3 regions of the Acidiphilium sp. MT5 genome follow, and region 2 is predicted to be linked to each of the others. Evidence: predicted binding sites of a transcription regulator. Region 2 holds the regulator's gene; each other region holds the start of a gene.
The links. The regulator LexA, encoded in region 2, represses DNA repair genes until DNA is damaged. The targets are predictions, from matches to a motif close to TGTTCTANNTANGTTC.
Positions count from the first base shown of each region.

Region 1 (5,062 bases), on a different contig from region 2:
CCGAATCTTGGTTTTCGACCAAGGTTCAATCGTGGAAGAGGGCACGCATGACGCCTTGACCGCCCATCCGGGCGGCATCTATCGGCGCCTGTTCGAGCGGCAGGCTTTAGGACTTTTGACTGAATAACAGGGATCGACATAATAGGGATCGACCGATGAAATTTACCAGCATCACCACCACCACCCCAAGCGCCGAAAGCCTGGAGGCCGATTACGCCAAGCTCCACACCATGCTTGATCGCGGCGCGCTGGGCGAAGCGTTAGCCGCCTGGGAGCAAATCCGCCGCGCTATTGGCAGTTGGTCAGCCATGGTCGAGCTGCGTTTCTCCCAAGATACCGCCAACGCCCAAGCCAAAGCTGACCGCGACTATGCTGACGCGCTCGGCCCGGTGATCACCGGTCATGATACCAAAATCAAGCAGCGCCTGTTAGCGCTCGATCCGGCCCCGATCATCGCCCTCTATGGCCGGCACGCGCTCGATATTTGGCGCAACGACGTCACCACCTTCGACCCGATCATTGCCGATGATCTGGAGCAGGAAGCCAAACTCACCAGCGATTATACCGCCTTGCTGGCCTCGGCGAAAATCGAGTTTGACGGCCAAATTCTCAATCTCGCCGGCTTGACCCCCTATGGCGAAAGCCTGGACCGGACGATCCGCCATCGCGCCGCGCAGGCGCGCTGGACATTTTTTGAACAAAACGCCGATCAGCTCGATGATATTTATGACCGCTTGGTCAAGCTGCGCGATAAAATGGCGCGCGCGCTGGGCGATGATAATTTTATCGCTTTGGCCTATCGGCGGATGGGCCGCCTCGATTACGGCCCCGCCGAGGTTGCGACCTACCGCGCCGAAGTGCTCACCCATGTGGTGCCGCTGGTCGCCCAAATTGTCGATCAGCGCCGCCGCGATAATGGCCTTGATCATCTATATGCCTGGGACGAAGCGATCATCGATCCCGCGGGCAACCCCAAGCCGCAGGGCGATCATGACACGCTGGTGGCCAAGGCCCAAGACATGTTCACCGCGATGGATGGCCGAATCGCGGCTTTCTATCAGCAAATGAACGAAGGCGGCTTTCTGGATTTGCAAAATCGCCCGACCAAGCGCGGCGGTGGCTTCTGCACCTCATTCCCCTCAGTGGGCATGCCCTATATTTTCGCCAATTTTAATGGCACGCATCACGACATCAACGTCTTCACCCATGAAATGGGCCATGCGTTCCAGAATTATCAAAGCCGCCACCAACCGGCGCTCGATTATCTCTGGCCGACCATGGAATCGGCGGAAATCCACTCGATGAGCCTGGAGTTTTTGGCCTACCCGCATCTCGCCCCCTTGTTAGGCGATGAAACCGCGCGCTATCGGCGCATGCATTTGATCGGCGCCCTCGAATTTTTGCCATACGGCGTCTGCGTCGATCACTTCCAGCACGAGATTTATGCCAATCCCACCGCCACACCAGCCGAGCGTCACGCGATGTGGAAAAAGCTCGAAAAACTTTACATGCCCTGGCGCGATTGGGGCGATCTCGCCTACCCCGCCAAAGGGGCGCGTTGGCAGGGCCAGCCGCATATCTATAGTGCGCCGTTCTACTATATCGATTACACCCTCGCGCAATGCTGCGCTTTGCAATTTTGGGTCGAATCCGAAAAAGATTATCGCGGCAGCTTCGATAATTACGTCTCGCTCTGCGGTCTTGGGGGGTCCGCATCGTTTGGCGGCCTCGTCGCGGCGGCCAAATTGCAATCGCCGTTCAAACCAGGCGCGCTCGGCACCGTCGTCACCCAAGCCAAAGCAGCACTCGCCCTCTGAAGGAGCAAAAATGGTTTTCCCGGCAGTTACCGCCTTTTACGCGGCCATTTTGGCCCTGATCTATCTCGGCCTCTCTTTTTGGGTGGTGGCCGGGCGCGGCAAACTCAAAGTCATCCATGGCGATGGCGGCCATGACACGCTGCAACGCCGCATCCGCGCCCATGCCAATTTCAGCGAATATGTACCGATCATTCTCATCCTCTGCGCCTTGCTCGAAGCGCGTGGGGCAGGGGGCCTCACCATCACATTTCTGCTCTTGCCGCTCACCATCGTGCGCCTGATGCATCCGGTCGGCATGGTCGCGCGCGAAAACTCGCTGCAACAATATCTGTTCCGCGCCCCCGCCGCGCTGATCACCTGGATCGTCATGGCCGCCGCCGCAATCTTGCTGCTCGTGCGCCTTGGTTGATCGATGATCCCGATCGCCCTTGATCCACGCTGCGTCCGTCTCGCGGTTTGCGGCAATGGCCCGCTCGCTTTGCGCCGGTTCAACGCGCTGCAAGCGGCGGGTGCGACTGATTTGCTCCTGTTTGCCGATGAGCCTCTCCCGGCTCTGCAAACGGCGGCAGGAGAGCATTGGCGGCCCCGCCTGCCTGACCCAGCGGATCTCGCGGCCCTGCACGGGCTATGGATTGTCGATCTGGCGGCTGCGAAAGCCGAACCGCTCGCCGAACAAGCACGCGCCCGCCATTTGCTGGTCAATATCGAGGATGTGCCAGCCTTTTGCGATTTTCATTCGGTGGCCGAAATTCGCCGGGGTGATCTGCTCCTAACCATCTCAACCGGCGGCGCCGCGCCGGGCCTCGCCGGCCTGATCCGGCGGCGGCTCGAAGCCATGTTTGATGGTCGCTGGGCGGAGCGGCTGGTGGAGCTGCGCGCCCTGCGCGCCTCGTGGCGGGCGCAAGGCGTGCCGATGCCAGAGGCCATGCGCCGCATCGAAACGCTGGTCGCCGAGCGTGGCTGGCTGGATGCGCCAGAAAAATGAACATGAGAAAAATGAACATGAGAAAAATGAACACAACAAGAACAAATTCTTAACAAATCCTTTCCAATGGTGTTGCCGTTCTGTTCTCTCCATGCAATGGTAACTCTCATCAAGGCCATGCGCCTCGATTCGGCCACTCGTCCCAGTTCGCCCACTCGTCCCATTTCGTCATGCAGGTGCCTCGACGCCTCATCGCGAATGCCCTATAGCTACTTCGCCTTAAAGTTGTAACGCGCCGCTCCGCAAAGGAAATTTCGATGGAAAAAAACAAGGCTCTGGACGCCGCTCTCTCCCAAATCGAGCGCGCTTTTGGCAAAGGCTCGATCATGCGCATGGGCGCGCGCCCCGGCAATGAGGAGATCGACGTGGTGCCCTCCGGGTCGCTCGGGCTGGACCTTGCCTTGGGCATTGGCGGCTTTCCGCGTGGCCGCGTGATTGAAATTTATGGGCCGGAATCCTCGGGCAAAACCACGCTGGCCCTGCACGCCATTGCCGAAGCGCAAAAACGCGGCGGCACTTGCGCCTTCATCGATGCCGAGCACGCGCTCGACCCGATCTACGCCCGCAAGCTCGGCGTTGATGTCGATAATTTGCTGATTTCTCAACCAGATACCGGTGAGCAAGGGTTGGAAATCGCCGATACGCTGGTCCGCTCCGGTGCCATCGATGTGCTGGTGATCGATAGTGTCGCCGCCTTGGTGCCCCGCGCCGAACTCGAAGGCGAAATGGGCGATAGCCATGTCGGCCTGCATGCCCGCCTGATGAGCCAGGCGCTGCGCAAACTCACCGGCTCGATCTCGCGCAGCAAAACCATGATGATTTTCCTCAACCAAATTCGTCTGAAAATCGGCGTGATGTTTGGCAATCCGGAAACCACCACCGGGGGCAATGCCCTGAAATTCTACGCCTCGGTGCGCATGGAAATCCGCCGCATCGGCGCCATCAAAGACCGCGAGGAAGTCACCGGCAACCAAACGCGGGTCAAGGTGGTGAAAAACAAGCTCGCCCCGCCATTCCGCCAGGTCGAATTCGACATCATGTATGGCGAGGGTATTTCCAAAGTCGGCGAACTGATCGATCTCGGCGTGAAAGCCGGCATCGTCGAGAAATCCGGCGCCTGGTTCAGCTATGACAGCCAACGCGTCGGCCAAGGGCGCGAAAACGCCAAGCAATTCCTGCGTGATCACCCCGATATCGCCGCCGCCATCGAAGCGCGCATTCGCGACCAGGCCGCCGTGGTGGAAAAAGCCATGATGGTCGCGCCCTCGGATAATGAGGCCGCCGAAGCCGCCGAATAAGCGCGCCGCACAACGCGCCGGCGCAATCGGGTGGGATGACAGGTCCGGATTGCTGCGGTATGCCTTGCGCAACCGCAGCCTTCAGGGACTTCATACCGCTCCATGACCTCCAGTAACGATATCCGCGCAACCTTCCTCGATTATTTCACCCGCAACGGCCATGAGCCCGTGCCCAGCGCCCCCTTGGTGCCGCGCAACGATCCCTCGCTGCTGTTCGTCAATTCGGGCATGGTGCCGTTCAAGAACGTGTTCACCGGTCAGGAAAAACGCCCCTATCTGCGCGCCACCTCCGCGCAAAAATGCGTGCGCGCCGGCGGCAAACATAACGATCTGGACAATGTCGGCTACACCGCGCGGCATCACACATTTTTTGAAATGCTCGGCAATTTTTCCTTCGGCGATTATTTCAAAGAACAAGCGATCACCCATGCCTGGACCCTGCTGACCCGCGATTTCGGCTTGGCCAAAAACCGGCTGCTGGTCACGGTTTTTCATGACGATCATGACGCCGCCGTCCTCTGGCATAAAATTGCCGGCCTGCCCGATGAGCGGATTATTCGCATCAAAACCGACGATAATTTCTGGCGCATGGGCGAAACCGGCCCGTGCGGCCCGTGCTCGGAAATTTTCTACGATCATGGCCCCAGCGTCCCCGGCGGCCCGCCCGGCAGCCCGGATGAAGATGGTGATCGGTTCATTGAAATCTGGAACCTCGTCTTCATGCAATATGTCGAAGACGCCTCGAAAACCCTCACACCATTGCCACGCCCCTCGATTGATACCGGCATGGGCCTTGAGCGTTTCGCCGCAATTTTGCAGGGCAAACATGATAATTATGATACCGATACACTGCGCGCCCTGATCATCGCCTCCGCCGAAGCGTCAAACACCGACCCCGATGGGCCGCATAAAATCAGCCATCGCGTCATCGCCGATCATTTGCGCAGCACCGCCTTCATCAT
Region 1 is NZ_BAABMR010000002.1:299,712-304,773, reverse strand. It holds gene ACYUCQ_RS03540 (ABC transporter ATP-binding protein) at 1-127, shown strand, start outside; gene ACYUCQ_RS03535 (M3 family oligoendopeptidase) at 156-1,817, shown strand; gene ACYUCQ_RS03530 (MAPEG family protein) at 1,828-2,226, shown strand; gene ACYUCQ_RS03525 (precorrin-2 dehydrogenase/sirohydrochlorin ferrochelatase family protein) at 2,230-2,802, shown strand; gene recA (recombinase RecA) at 3,060-4,100, shown strand; gene alaS (alanine--tRNA ligase) at 4,203-5,062, shown strand, end outside.
Region 1: the regulator LexA is predicted to act here: its motif matches at 2,831-2,846, upstream of recA (recombinase RecA).

Region 2 (5,062 bases):
GCCGGTGGCTTCGTGACCGACCCGGCAGGCCATGAGCATATCGAGGGTGAGATTGTCGCGGCCAACCCGCATTTTCATGCCCGCCTGCGCGAATTGGTGGCCGCAGCGCGCGACACCGCGCCGACCGATTGAGACTTCACGCCAATCCGGGCTAAAACCAGCCCATGACGCCGCGCCCATCTCGTTCGCGCCTGCTCGCCCGCTTGGCGTTGGCCCATATTGTGCTGGCCCGTTTTGCTCTGGCCAGTTTTGCTCTGGCCAGTTTTGCTCTGATCAACGTGGCTGATGGCGCAGCGCCGGGTGTGAGCGTCAATCAAAACGCGCTGCAACAGCTCGCAGGTCCACAAACACCCCAAGCGGCACCAATCCCGCACCCAAAACCAGCACCCAACCCACCCAGACTGCCGCTCCAGCGGCGGATCGCCCTGCCCTTGCCGCCACCCCCCGCGCCAACGCCCCCGCAATCGACCGCACCCGGCGCACCACCACCCGTTGCCAACCCGGCCACCGCACACCCGCCTACGCCTCCCATAATACCAACGCTTGCGCTCGATTTCGCAAGCCATAGCGCCACGCTGAGTGCGATAAATATCGCCAAAATCCGCCAATTTGCCGCACAAAAAACCGTGTCCACCCGGCGGATCACCATTGCCGCCGCCGCCATCGGCACAGCACAGCATCCCAGCCGCGCCTATCGCCTCGCCTTCGCACGCGGCCATGCCGTGCGCGACAGCTTGATCAAGGCCGGTATTCCCCTCACGCGCATCATCGTGCAAAGCCAAATTCTGCCCCCCGGCAGCCAAGCCTCCGACCAGCGTGCGATCTTGACCCTAACCCCATAGGCCCAACGCATGACCCGTCCCACCGCCTATCTGATCCGCATGATCGTGTTTTTGGTCTTGGTCTATGGCCTCGCCGCCTTGCTCGCGCCGACCCTGGCTAAATTCTATCTCGCCAATCCGGTGATCAATAGCGTGATCGTGCTGGTCGAAATTTTCGGCGTCGGCTGGAATCTGCGCCAGGTGCTGCGCCTGTCTCCCGAAGTCGATTGGGTCGAGCATTATCAGCGCTCGCGCGCCTCGATCGAGCAGGCCACCAAGCCGAAATTATTGCTGCCGATGGCGCGCATGCTCGGCGTGCGCAGCGATCATCCGGGCCGGGTATCGCTCTCGGTACAGGGCATGCGCACCATGCTCGATGGCATCGCCAGCCGGCTCGATGAAAGCCGCGAGACCTCGCGCTATGTCACCGGCGTGATGATCTTCCTGGGCCTGCTCGGCACGTTCTGGGGCCTGCTGAAAACCGTCCATGCGGTCGCGGCGGTGATCCAGGGGATGAACCTCACCGGCGGCGATGTGAATGCCATGTTCACCCAGCTCAAAGCCGGTCTGGCCGGCCCGCTGGAGGGCATGGGCACCGCGTTTTCCTCCTCGCTCTTTGGCCTGTCCGGCGCCTTGATCCTCGGCTTTCTCGATCTCACCGCCGGTCAGGCGATGAGCCGGTTTTTCAATGATCTGGAAGAATGGCTCGCCGGCCTGACCCGGGTGTCCTCCGGCCTGCTCGGCGCGGAGGGCGAAGGCTCGATGCCCGCTTACGTCCAAGCCCTGCTTGAGCAAAGTGCAGAAAATCTCGAAGCCCTGCAACGGGTGATGACGCGCGGCGAAGAAGCCCGCGCCGTCACCGCGCAAAGCACCCAAACCCTGACCGAGCGGATCACCACCCTGACCGAGGCGATCCATAATTCGCACCGGATCATGCTCAAAATCGGCGAAAGTCAGCAAATTCTCACCAAACTTGCCGAGCAAGCCAGCGCGCAGCGCGCGAATATCGGCCCGGATGATGAAATCGCGAATGCCCATCTGCGCAACATCGAATTGCTGCTGGCGCGCCTGATCACCGAGAGCGAGCAAGGCCGCACCCAAAGCCTCAGCGATTTACGGCAGGATTTGAAAATCCTCACCCGCACCATCGCCGCCCGGTTCGACGAAGCGCGCTGACATGTCCCTCCTCTCGCGCAGGCGCGGCGGCAACGGCCTCGAAATCTGGCCCGGCTATGTGGATGCGCTGTCCACCTTGCTGATGGTCACCATTTTTGTCTTGCTGGTCTTTGTGCTCGCCGAAGCGTTTCTCTCCGCCGCCTTGTCGGGCAGCAATAAAACCATCGATTCGCTGCGCGGCGATGTGTCGCAATTGGCGAATATTCTCTCGCTCGAACAAACCAAAAATGCCTCGCTGGAGACCAAAATCACCGGGCTGCAAGCCAGCCTCGCCAGCGTGCGCGCGCAGGAGGCGGGCCAGGAACAGCTCAACGCCGCCGAATTAAACCAAGTCACCAACCTTGATGAGCAAATCGCAGCCCTGCGCCTGCAACTTGATGGGTTGGCCGCCGCCCTTGATGCCTCGGCCAAAAAAGACCAAGCCCAGCACGTGCAAATCGTCAATCTGGGCAAAAAGCTCAACGCGGCGCTGGCCCGGCAGGTGCAAAAACTGCAGCAATATCGGAGCGACTTCTTTGGCGAGCTGCGCAAAGCCCTCGCTGGCCAGCAAGACATCAAAATCGTCGGTGATCGCTTCGTGTTTGAAAGCGCTGTGCTGTTTCCCTCTGATTCCGCCAAACTCTCGCCAGATGGGCAACAGAAAATCGCCGTGGTCGCCAAAGCGATCAAGGATATTTCCAAAAAAATCCCGCCCGGCCTGCATTGGGTGCTCAGCGTCGATGGCTTTGCCGATCAGGAAGCGATCACCGGCGGCCCGTATAAAGATAATTTCGACCTCTCGACCGCGCGCGCCCTCGCCGTGCTGCATGTGCTGGTGCAAGATGGCGTGCCGAAAAATCGGGTCATTGCCGCTGGTTTCGGCGCCGCTCACCCGATCGCGCAAGGCACCTCGCCAACCGCCATGGCGCAAAACCGCCGCATCGAATTCCGCCTCACCTCGGCGGATTAGAAAGCTGAGATGAGACAGGCGGTTCGGACAAGCCGTTTGACCGCGCTGTTCGAAATCATTTGACGCGACGCGGAAAACATATCTAGAACATCGTTGTCCTTTTGTTCTGGTTTATCGGCGCTCGTCTCACCCCCCAAAACACGCTCACCTTAACAAGGTTGCCCATGCTCACCCGCAAACAGCACGATCTGCTCGCCTTCATCGACCAGCATCTCCGCCAAACCGGCTGCTCGCCGAGTTTCGAGGAAATGAAAGACGCGATTGGCCTGAAATCGAAATCCGGCATTCACCGGCTGATCAGCGCCCTCGAAGAGCGCGGCTTTCTGCGCCGGCACCGCCATCGCGCGCGCGCCCTCGAAGTGGTGCGCCTACCCGCCGATGCCGTGCCGCAATCGCGCCCGATCGAGGTTGAGCCAACCCCGCGCCCCACGGCATCGCGTTTCGCCCCCAACGTGATCCGGGGTGATTTTTCCACCCGCTTCACCGGGGCGCACGCCGCCGCCGAAGCCGCCGCGATCACCTTGCCGCTCTATGGCCGCATCGCCGCGGGCCAGCCAATTGAGGCGCTGCGCGAGGCCCATGCCGAAATCGCGGTTCCCGCCGCCCTGATCGGCCCCGGTGAGCATTACGCGCTCGAAGTCGTGGGCGATTCCATGATCGAGGCCGGGATTTTCGATGGTGACACCGCAATCATTCGCAAAGGTGACACTGCGGAGGGCGGCCAGATCGTCGTTGCCCTGATCGATGATGGCGAAGTCACGCTCAAGCGCCTGCGCCGCCGAGGCAATTCCATCGCCCTCGAACCCGCCAATACCCGCTATGAAACCCGCATCGTGCCCGCCGAGCGGGTCAAAGTCCAAGGCCGTCTGGTCGGGCTGTTGCGGCGATATTAATCCGCCCCCTTTGACGTTGCGCGTCGCACGCCCGATATAGTCATTATGGCCTTATGGGGTAAAATCATTGGCGGTGCGGCCGGGTTCGTCATGGGCGGGCCGGTGGGTGCCATGGCCGGCATCGCGGTGGGCCACGCGGCGGATCGCGGTGATCTCGGCAATGTCGGCGCCAAGCTTGGCCGGGCGCTGCCGCTCGATAGCGCCCGCCTCGCCGCGCTGATCGGTCGGCGCGATCAAGTGTTCGCCATTGCCGTCACCGTGCTCGCCGCCAAACTCGCCAAATGCGATGGCACGGTCACCCGACCGGAGATCGATGCGTTCCGCCGCCAATTCCGCATTGATGACGCCGCCGTGCCCACCATCGGCCAGCTTTTCGATCAAGCCCGCAACGAGGCCACCGGCTTTGAGCCATATGCCCGCCAGCTCGCCGCCAGCTTTGCCGATAATCGCGCCACCCTCGAACAGGTGCTCAGCGCGCTCTACGCCATTGCCCGCGCCGACGGGCCGATCAATGGCCGCGAGACCGACATGCTCACCCGCATCGGCGTGCTGTTCGATTTGAACGAAGTTGAACGCGCGCGCGCCGCCAACCCCTCGCGCTTCGCCCTCGATGAGGAGGACGCGTATAGCGTGCTCGGCATCGATCCGAATGCCAGCTTTGAGGATATTCGCACCCGCTGGAAGCAGCTGATGCGCGAGAACCACCCCGATCAGCTCGCCGCCCGTGGCGTGCCAGGGGATTTCATCACCCGCGCCACCGAGCGCGTGGCCCGGATCAACGCCGCCTATGACCGCATCAAGCGCGATCATGCCCCACCTTGATGCCGATCTGGGGCACTCACTCTCGCCCAATTTCGATCATCGCCCCGCCAACGCGCCCCTTGATCATCTGGTGCTGCATTACACCGGCATGGACAGCGCGCAGGCCGCCCGCGCCCGGCTGTGCGACCCCGCAGCGAAAGTTTCCGCCCATTATCTGATCGATGAAGATGGCACGATTGAACAATTGGTGCCCGAGCGATACCGCGCCTGGCACGCCGGCCTCAGCTATTGGCGCGGCGTATCGCACCTGAATGATCGCTCCATCGGCATCGAAATCGTCAATCCCGGCCATGAGCACGGCTACCGCCCGTTCCCGGCCCGGCAAATCACCGCCCTGATCGGCCTGTGCCAAGCAATCCTCGCCCGCCATCCGATCCCGGCGCGAAACATCGTCGCGCATT
Region 2 is NZ_BAABMR010000011.1:112,470-117,531, reverse strand. It holds gene ACYUCQ_RS12835 (inositol monophosphatase family protein) at 1-132, shown strand, start outside; gene ACYUCQ_RS12830 (hypothetical protein) at 165-842, shown strand; gene ACYUCQ_RS12825 (flagellar motor protein MotA) at 852-1,997, shown strand; gene ACYUCQ_RS12820 (peptidoglycan-binding protein) at 1,999-2,946, shown strand; gene lexA (transcriptional repressor LexA) at 3,111-3,839, shown strand; gene ACYUCQ_RS12810 (TerB family tellurite resistance protein) at 3,885-4,661, shown strand; gene ACYUCQ_RS12805 (N-acetylmuramoyl-L-alanine amidase) at 4,648-5,062, shown strand, end outside.

Region 3 (5,062 bases), on a different contig from region 2:
GGCTTTAAGCGCAGCCGCGTGGAATTTCAGGATTTGCTCTACCAGGATTTATCGCGCCCCGGTTCAAACAGTTCAGCCTCGGGCACGATCATCCCCACGGGCACGCAAATTGGCCTTGGTGTTCGCACGGCGGGGGTCTATCGGATCGATCAGCAGGGCAATTTGCAACAAACCTCTAATTCGCTCGATCTGGCGATATCGGGCAATGGGTGGTTTCAGGTGACATTGCCCTCCGGCCAGACGGCCTATACCCGCGATGGCACGTTTGCGTTGGCGCCCGATGGCACCATTGTTACCAGCGATGGCTATGTCGTGCAGCCTGGCATTCAAATTCCGACCAATGCGACGAATGTTACCATCAATAGCGCGGGTCAGGTGCAAGTTTCGATTTCTGGGCAAACCGCGCCACAAACCGTCGGCCAATTGCAGCTCGCGACTTTCCCCAATGATGCCGGACTTGCGGCCCAAGGGGGCAATTTATTTGTGCAAACCGCAGCCTCTGGCGATCCGGTAACGGGGGTGCCGAGCGCGCCTGGATTTGGCCAAGTCATGCAAGGATTCGTTGAAAATTCGAACGTCAATGTTGTGAGCGAAATTACGGATCTGATCACAGCGCAGCGCGCCTATGAAATGAACAGCCAAGTGATCACCACGGCTAATCAAATGATGTCTACGCTCACTCATTTGTAATATTATGATACGCTCCTTATTCAAATTTGGGCTGCTTTGCGTGGTCATTTTGGGCCAAATACCTTGCCACGCGGAGGCTGGCACGGCGCCTGTTGGTTTTGTGCTGATTAATCGGGCCAACGTGAAGCTTAGCGATTTGTTTCGCCATCTCGGTCCAGCGGGGGATCAGTCGGTTGGTCCGGCACCGTTACCCGGCCAGCAAATCATCGTGCCTGCGGCACAGCGCGCCGTTATTGCCGCGCGGTTCCATCTTACACTCAAAAATCCGCCGCATAATGCCGTGGTGATCAGGCGCTCAGGGCAGGCGGTGCCGATTGCGCGGCTGCAGGCCGCTCTCGCCCCGGCCCTGGCCGCCGCTGGTGCGCCCAGCCGCCCCGTGGTCAGTTTGATTAACACGCAAAGCCCGATGATCCCGCCAGACACCCAACCGACGATCACCACGACCGACCTGCAATTTAACCCGAGCAATGATCATTTCTCGGCAACCCTGGTCATCACCGCGCCCGGCATGGGCCTTGAGCCGATCTCGGTCGATGGGTCAGCGCTGCCAGGCATTGCAGTGGTCATCGCAACGCATACGCTGCAGCCTGGCGAAATTATTAACGGCGCTGACATTGCCGATGCCTTGGTGCCCCGTGCAAGCGTTCCAGCCCGCCCGGTGCGCAGCATCGCCTCCGTGCTCGGGATGCAGGTGCAACGGGCAATCAATGCCCATGAACCATTATCAAGCCGTGCGCTCGCCAGTCCTTTGCTGGTGCGAAAAGGCGCCTTGGTCGAATTGGTATTGCACATGCCCGGCATTACCATCTCTGCGCATGGCATAGCACTCGCGTCTGGCAGTGCCGGTGATGTGATCGAAATTCTGAACCCCAACTCGCAGGCGGTGCTGCAGGCGATTATCCGTGGTCCGGATCGGGCTGATGTGGTGCCGGGGAGTGTTGCGACACACCAACAGCACCCCACCCCCTATTATCGCGCTGCGGAGGTTCAGTGATGAACCGGTTGGCGCGCTGGCTCAAATGGGTTGCTGTTCTGCTGATCAGCGCACCGCTCGGCGGGTGCGGGATGTTTGCCAATCTTGCGGATGTTGGGCACCCGCCGCCCATGACCCGGATTACCAACCCGACGACGCTGCCGAGTTGGCGCCCGGTGAGCATGCCTATGCCGCCGAGTTATCCGGTGCCGGCTGCACCCGATAGCCTCTGGCGGCGCGGCGCTCGTGCGTTTTTCAAGGATCAGCGGGCGTCGCGCGTCGGTGATATTATCACGGTTCTGGTCAATATTAATGATGGTGCCACGCTCAAAGATCAAACCACCTTGGCGCGGACCGGCTCGGAGTCTCTCGGCGTGCCGAATTTGTTTGGCTTGGAGGCGATGATACCGCGTGTGCTGGGCAAGGCGGTGAGCCCATCAAGCCTCGTTTCGGTTTCTGGTGCTGGCAATTCAACGGGCAATGGGCAAATCCAGCGCAATGAATCGGTCACGCTGTCATTGGCTGGCGAGATTACCCAAGTGCTGCCCAATGGCAATCTGGTCGTGGTCGCCCGCCAAGAAATGCGGGTGAATAGCGAGTTGCAAGTGCTCACTGTGCAGGGCATTTGCCGCCCGCAAGACATTGCGAGCGGCAATACAATTGCCGCCGATCAGTTGGCCGAAGCCCGCATTTCGTACGGCGGACGCGGCCAACTGATTAATGAACAATCGCCACGAGTGGGTCAGCAGGTGCTTGATGACATCATCCCGTTCTGATCGTGGCGCAGCGCACGGCTTAAAGTGCCGCGAGCGAGAGGCCGGTCTCGGACCGCGATATTGTCGCGATCCGCGCGCCACCCGCGCTCGAGGCCATGACGATGTCGCCGGGGGCCATCAAATCGCCCGCGTCGGCAAAATATCCGGCTTGATCGAGCGTATCGAGTGCGTCGGTCTCGACCCGATAATGCCAGAGGGTGAAGCCGTTGGCATACGCCAAGACCGAAAGGTTGCGCAGAGTAAAAGCCATGACGAAACTCCTGTTAGAAAACAATTATTTAAGGTTGCGCCCAATGCGTATCTTTTATAGGATTATTATCCTATTTATAGCGAAATTAAAAGGCGGTCCGGTGCTCTGCGCCGACGAGGCTCCCCCGATCATTGCCTTACGATTTGGTTCTGGTTTCATCGCCGCGTCTCCGTCAAAAGGAACATAACAAGAACATTTATACCAGAGGTTGTGCGTTTGGCAAGCGAAATCGGAACATTTTCCTATATTTTTTTATGCCAACCCTAGAAAACATTCAAAATTACTGTAGAAACAAAACCATGCGGCACGAAGAACTCTGGCGGGCGATCGACACTCTGGCCGCTGAGCGCGGTTTATCGACGTCCGGGCTTGCCCGTGCGGCGGGGCTTGATCCCACGAGTTTCAATCCATCCAAACGGCGGGCGCGCAATGGCTTGCCGCGCTGGCCATCCACCGAAAGCATCGCCAAAATCCTGGCTGCGACCTCGATCTCCCTCGATAATTTTGCCGCTTTGGTTGCGGGTGCGCGCGCGCTTGGCCCGCGCATGGCAGAGGCGCGACCTCGCAAAATCCCGGTGATCGGCGTCGCCCAGGCCGGGCAAGACGGGTATTTTGATGATGCCGGTTACCCGGTGGGTGGCAGTTGGGAGCAGGTCGATTTGCCGCAAAACACCGATGCGAACGCCTATGGGCTGCGCATCAGCGGCAATTCGATGGAACCGGTGTATCGCGCCGGGGATATTGTGATCGTTGCGCCGCATGCCACGGCGCGCATTGGTGATCGGGTGATCGCGCGCACCCGCGCGGGCGAGGTGATGGCCAAAATCCTCACCCGCCGCACAGCGACTGACATTGACCTCGCCAGCTTCAATCCTGAGCATCCAACCCGGCGCATCGCTCTGGCCGATCTCGCGGCCTTGCACCGGATTATGTGGGCAAGCCAATAGCCCCTTCCACCCGGACGCGAGCCAAGCTAAGACGCCTGCATGCAACTGCCCGGACGGCATCTTCTTGGAATCGAAGGGCTTCATCCGGCCATTATTTCCAATTTGCTCGACCTCGCCGAAAGCTATGCTTTGCTCAATCGCTCCGGCAAAACCCGGCGCGATGTGTTGCGCGGGCGCACCCTGATTAATCTGTTTTTCGAGGACAGCACCCGCACCCGCACGAGTTTTGAATTGGCCGGCAAGCGCCTCGGCGCCGACGTGATCAATATGTCCGTCTCCAGCTCGTCGGTCAGTAAGGGCGAGACCCTGCTCGATACGGCGGCAACCCTCAATGCGATGAATTGCGACCTGCTGGTGGTGCGCCATAAATCCTCCGGCGCCCCTGCCCTGCTCGCCCAGAAGGTCGATGCGGCGGTGATCAATGCCGGCGATGGCATGCATGAGCACCCGACCCAGGCCCTGCTCGATGCCTTGACCATCCGCCGCCATAAAGGCCGCCTCGAGGGCCTAACCATCGCGATTTGCGGCGACATTGCGCATTCGCGCGTGGCCCGCTCCAATATTTTGCTGCTCACCACCATGGGCTGCACCGTCCGGCTGGTCGGCCCACCGGTGCTGATCCCCACCGGCATCGAACAATTCGGCGTCACCATCCATCATAGTCTGGAAACTGGCCTGCGCGATGCGGACATTGTGATGGCGCTGCGGCTGCAAACCGAGCGCATGAACGGCACCGGCCCCGGCGGCGGGTTGATCCCCAGCGCCCGCGAGTTTTTCACGTTTTATGGTCTGGATGCCGACAAGCTGGCCCTGGCCAAACCGGACGCGCTGGTGATGCATCCCGGCCCGATGAATCGTGGCGTCGAGATCGCGAGCCAACTCGCGGATGACCCGGCCCGCTCGGTGATTCGCGAACAGGTTGAAATGGGCGTCGCGGTTCGGATGGCCGTGCTCGATACGCTTTCGCGCAGGGCGATTCGCAATGTCTGACACCACCCTAATCGCCAACGCCCGCATCATCGATCCTGCCAGCAATTATGACGCGATTGGTAATTTGCTGATCCAAGGCCAAAACATCACCGATTTTGGTGCCGATATTACCGCACCGGACGGGGCAGCCCGGATTGACGCGACCGGCCTGATCCTTTGCCCGGGCTTGGTTGATATTCGCGCATCATTCGGCGAGCCGGGCTTTGAATATCGGGAAACCATCGCCTCCGCCGCACTTGCCGCCTCAGCCAGTGGCATCACCACCATCGCCGCCCTGCCCGACAATACCCCGCCCAGCGATGATGCTACCATTGTTCGCGCCCTCGCTGGCGCTGGCGCGGCGACCCAGCGTATCACCATTCACCCGTACGGCGCAGCGACCCGGGGCTGCCGTGGCGAGACCATCGCTGAATATGGGCTGCTCGCTCGGGCCGGT
Region 3 is NZ_BAABMR010000002.1:196,062-201,123, forward strand. It holds gene flgG (flagellar basal-body rod protein FlgG) at 1-690, shown strand, start outside; gene flgA (flagellar basal body P-ring formation chaperone FlgA) at 812-1,684, shown strand; gene flgH (flagellar basal body L-ring protein FlgH) at 1,684-2,439, shown strand; gene ACYUCQ_RS03000 (hypothetical protein) at 2,459-2,689, opposite strand; gene ACYUCQ_RS03005 (S24 family peptidase) at 2,989-3,636, shown strand; gene ACYUCQ_RS03010 (aspartate carbamoyltransferase catalytic subunit) at 3,676-4,626, shown strand; gene ACYUCQ_RS03015 (dihydroorotase) at 4,619-5,062, shown strand, end outside.
Region 3: the regulator LexA is predicted to act here: its motif matches at 2,869-2,884, upstream of ACYUCQ_RS03005 (S24 family peptidase).